One region of the Labrys sp. KB_33_2 genome, then DNA from elsewhere that is predicted to be linked to it. Evidence: predicted binding sites of a transcription regulator. Region 1 holds the regulator's gene; the other holds the start of a gene.

Region 1 (2,198 bases):
GATCTGCCTGCTGCCATCGGGTGCGACCTCCACCATGGCCTCGACCTCGCATCGCGAGCCTTCCTTGCAGATACCGGCGACTTGCTCCTGCATGTCGCTGTCGGCTGCGATGAAGCAATCCTTGCCGATATAGGAGCCCGCCAAGCCGGAGCCGGTACCGAACTCGCCCGAACACAAGGTTTTCTTGAGCTTGGCCGCTGCGGCATCGCTGGGAAGCAGCGCCAACGAACTGGCAGTCAAAAGCGACGCGACGAGCAAGGAACGGATCATGGCAACCCCGGCATTTTCTTTGGCAAGTCGTCTTATCGCAAGCCTCTGAAATCGCCTAGATCGGGCGAGTACCGGGTACGTGATGCGACAAGGCCGGCGGCGAGCCGCCGGCCTTGTTGTCGGGCGATGAAATATCCGTCCTAGGCCTGCTTGGCGAAGGTCTCGTCGAAGGAATAGCCGGCGCCGCGAACCGTGCGGATCGGGTCGATCTCGCGCGTGCGGTTCATCGCCTTGCGCAGTCGCCCGACATGCACGTCGACCGTGCGCTCGTCGATATAGACGTCGCGGCCCCAGACGCTGTCGAGCAATTGCTCGCGTGCGAATACGCGTCCCGGCGCCTGCATCAGGAATTCGAGCAGGCGGAATTCGGTCGGGCCGAGGCGGATCTCGCGATTGCCGCGATGAACGCGCTTGGTCTCGCGGTCGAGGGAAATGTCACCGGCCTTGAGCAGGGAGGCGACGTGATCGGGCTTGGCCCGACGCAGCAGAGCGCGGACGCGGGCCGAGAGTTCCGGCACGGAGAAGGGCTTGACGACATAATCGTCGGCGCCGGTGGCCAGACCCCGCACACGCTCGGTTTCCTCGCCACGCGCCGTGAGCATGATCACGGGCAGGCGCTCGGTTTCCGGCCGCATGCGGATGCGCCGGCACAATTCGATACCCGACAACCCCGGCAGCATCCAGTCCAGCAATACCAGATCCGGCACGCTTTCGCGCAGGCGGATCTCGGCATCGTCACCGCGCGCCACACTGTCAACCTCATAGCCTTCGGCTTCGAGATTGTAGCGCAGCAGCAGGGTCAATGCTTCTTCGTCCTCGACGATCAGAACCTTGGGAGGCATGGCCTATCCCTTGTTACTTAGCCGGCACAGGAAGGTCGACGAGATCGGTGCTGTTGTCCGCCTTGGGCCGCTCGCCGGCCGGCGATTCACCGGTCACCAGGTAATGCACCGTCTCGGCGATGTTGGTGGCATGGTCGCCGATGCGCTCGATGTTCTTGGCGCAGAACAGCAGATGGGTGCAGAAGCCGATATTGCGCGGATCTTCCATCATGTAGGTCAGCAATTCGCGGAACAGCGAGGTGTACATCGCATCGATCTCGCCGTCCGAACTCCAGACCGAGAGCGCTTCTTCAACATTGCGCTGGGCGAAGGCGTCGAGGACCTGCTTGAGCTGCTCGAGCACCAGGTCAGCCATATGGTCGAAACCGCCGAAGAGCTGGGCCGGCTGCGCATGGCTGTGGATGGCGACCACGCGCTTGGCGACGTTCTTGCCGAGGTCGCCGATGCGTTCGAGATCGTTGGCCACCCGCAGGGCCGAGACGATTTCGCGCAGGTCGAGTGCCAGTGGCTGGCGCTTGGCGATGACCAGGATAGCCCGGTCCTCGACCTGGCGCTGGAGCTTGTCGATCGCCAGATCGAGCTCGATCACGGCCTTGGCGCGCTGGGTGTCGCGCTTGAGCAGGGCTTCGACGCTGTCGGCTACGCTCTTCTCTGCATAGCCACCCATTTCGGCGATCATGTTGCGCAATTCGCGCAATTCCTGATCGAAGGATGTAACGATGTGGTCGGACATGCCGCCTCCAAATGAATTCGACGCTGGCCGAGGGATCAGCCGAAGCGGCCGGTGATGTAATCCTGCGTACGGCTGTCGTTCGGGGTGGTGAACATCTTGTTGGTCTGGCCGACCTCGATGAGGTCACCCAGATAGAAGAAGGCCGTCACATCCGCGCAACGCGCCGCCTGCTGCATATTGTGCGTGACGATGACGATGGTGAAGTCCCGCTTCAATTCGTCGATCAGTTCCTCGATCTTGGCGGTCGAGATCGGATCGAGCGCGGAGGTCGGCTCGTCCAGCAGCACGACTTCGGGCTTCACCGCGATGGTGCGGGCGATGCACAGGCGCTGCTGCTGGCCACCGGACATGCC
Region 2 (2,198 bases), on a different contig from region 1:
GTGATCGGTTTTGCCTGCCTTGTCATGGGCGGCCTGCTCGCCGCGGCGGAACTCATGGCCCGTCATGAGCGCAGGGTCGAAGACATGCGGTTGCGCGATGCCCTGATCGTCGGGCTTGCGCAGGTCGGCGCGCTGATCCCCGGTGTGTCCCGGTCCGGCTCGACCCTGACCGCCTCGCTGTTTCGCGGCTTCTCGCGGGAGGAGGCCGCGCGCTTTTCCTTCCTTCTCGGCATTCCCGCCATTGCCTTGGCCGGCCTGCACGAAATCACCACGCTTTTGCGGGCTCACCTCTCCACGGAGGGCTGGCTGATCTTGCTGGTCGGCCTGGTGGTCGGAACGATTTCGTCCTTCGCGGCCCTGTGGGGGCTGATGCGTATCCTCGAGCGCTTTTCGACCTGGCCTTTCACCATCTACCGCATCTTGCTCGGTGCCGTCGTGCTGTGGGTCGCCTATCACTAGAGTAGGGGGCGTTCATGAGTGAACGCTTGTTTGCTCTAGTTCTTTGTTTCGGAGCGTCTATGCCATTTGAGGTGATTCAGCCTCCGCGCAAGACGCCGTAAGAGAAAAGGGGACGAAAGAGCATCGATGTCCCATCGGACATATCGCCTGTCATAAAACCATGAACTGAATCGTGTTTGTGACAATCAGGATGCGTCGTCGATTTCGCTGATGTCTGCAGCAAAGCGCATCAAAGCAAGCGCTCTATGCTCTCTTGCTTGTTTCGACGATACGTTTTGGGCCGGTTGAGGATGGTGCCATGAACAGCGAAAGCGAAGGCACGCGCTATCGAGCGCTCTTTATCTCGGATGTGCATCTTGGGACGCGTGGTTGTCAGGCCGATATGCTGCTCGACTTCCTGCGCGCCTATGACGCCGAGACGATCTATCTGGTCGGCGACATTGTCGACGCCTGGCAGCTGAAAAGTGGTTGGTACTGGCCGCAGGCGCATAACGATGTGGTGCAGAAGCTGCTGCGCAAGGCCCGCAAGGGCGCGCGCATGGTCTATATTCCCGGTAATCACGACGAGTTCCTGCGTGATTTCCCCGGGCATCATTTCGGTGGCATCGAGGTGATCGAGCAGACAGTGCATGTGGCTGCTGACGGCAAGCGCTATCTGGTGATGCATGGCGATGCCTTCGACGTGGTGGTGCGCCACGCCAAGTGGCTGGCCTTGCTTGGCGACTGGGCCTATGTCACGGCCTTGGGTGTCAATACCTGGCTGAACGCCATTCGCCGGCGCCTCGGCCTATCCTATTGGTCGCTGTCCGCCTGGGCCAAGCTCAAGGTGAAGAACGCCGTCAGTTTCATCGGCCATTTCGAAGAGACCTTGGCCAAGGAAGCCAAGCGGCTGAACTGCGACGGGGTCATCTGCGGCCACATCCATCACGCCACGCTACGCGATCTCGATGGCGTCACCTACATCAACTCCGGCGATTGGGTCGAAAGCTGCACGGCTATCGTCGAGCATTTCGATGGTCGTTTCGAACTGGTGCGCTGGAGCGAACTCGTTCGTCAGGCCAACAAGCCGCCGGAACTCCAAGGCGAGACGCTGGTCCCTCAGCGTGCCGCCTGAGCCGGTCCCGTGAAGATCCTGATTGCCACCGACGCCTGGCGTCCGCAGGTCAACGGCGTTGTCCGGTCCCTGGAACAGACGGCTGCGGCAGCCTCGCGGCAGGGCGTTGAGATAGAATTCCTGGCGCCGGACCGCTTCTGGTCGGTGCCGATGCCCTCCTATCCGGAGATTCGTCTCGCCATGCCGCCGCTCGGCGCCATCGAAAGGCATATCGAGGCCGAGAAGCCGGACTATGTCCATATCGCCACCGAGGGGCCGATCGGCCTGCTCACCCGCCGGGTCTGCCTGAAGAAGGGCCGCCCCTTCACCACCAGCTATCACACCCGTTTTCCTGAATATCTCGCCGCACGTGTCCCGGTGCCGCTCGACTGGAGCTATCGTTGGATCCGGCGTTTCCACAATGCCGGAGCGGGTACCATGGTCTCCACCCCGGCCCTGGAGCGTGAACTGGCGGGTCGCGGCTTCAAGCGGCTGATGCGCTGGTCGCGAGGGGTCGATGCGGAATTGTACAGGCCCAGGCCCGTGCGCGTTTTCGACCTGCCCGGACCCATCTTCCTCTATGTCGGGCGGGTTGCGGTCGAGAAGAATATCGAGGCCTTTCTCGGTCTCAAGCTGCCTGGTTCGA

What was found. Region 1 encodes PhoB, which activates phosphate uptake and scavenging genes when phosphate is short. Its sites were predicted from a motif close to TGTCATNNANCTGTCAT; they were not measured.
Region 2: AB4037_RS29735 (UDP-2,3-diacylglucosamine diphosphatase) is a predicted target of PhoB. The motif match lies at 608-624, and genes of this name have one in related genera.

Annotation. Positions count from the first base shown of each region.
Region 1 is NZ_JBFREW010000001.1:30,814-33,011, forward strand. Features, by position in the region: gene AB4037_RS00135 (hypothetical protein) at 1-270, opposite strand, end outside; gene phoB (phosphate regulon transcriptional regulator PhoB) at 411-1,112, opposite strand; gene phoU (phosphate signaling complex protein PhoU) at 1,126-1,845, opposite strand; gene pstB (phosphate ABC transporter ATP-binding protein PstB) at 1,881-2,198, opposite strand, start outside.
Region 2 is NZ_JBFREW010000021.1:86,925-89,122, forward strand. Features, by position in the region: gene AB4037_RS29730 (undecaprenyl-diphosphate phosphatase) at 1-459, shown strand, start outside; gene AB4037_RS29735 (UDP-2,3-diacylglucosamine diphosphatase) at 758-1,573, shown strand; gene AB4037_RS29740 (glycosyltransferase family 4 protein) at 1,583-2,198, shown strand, end outside.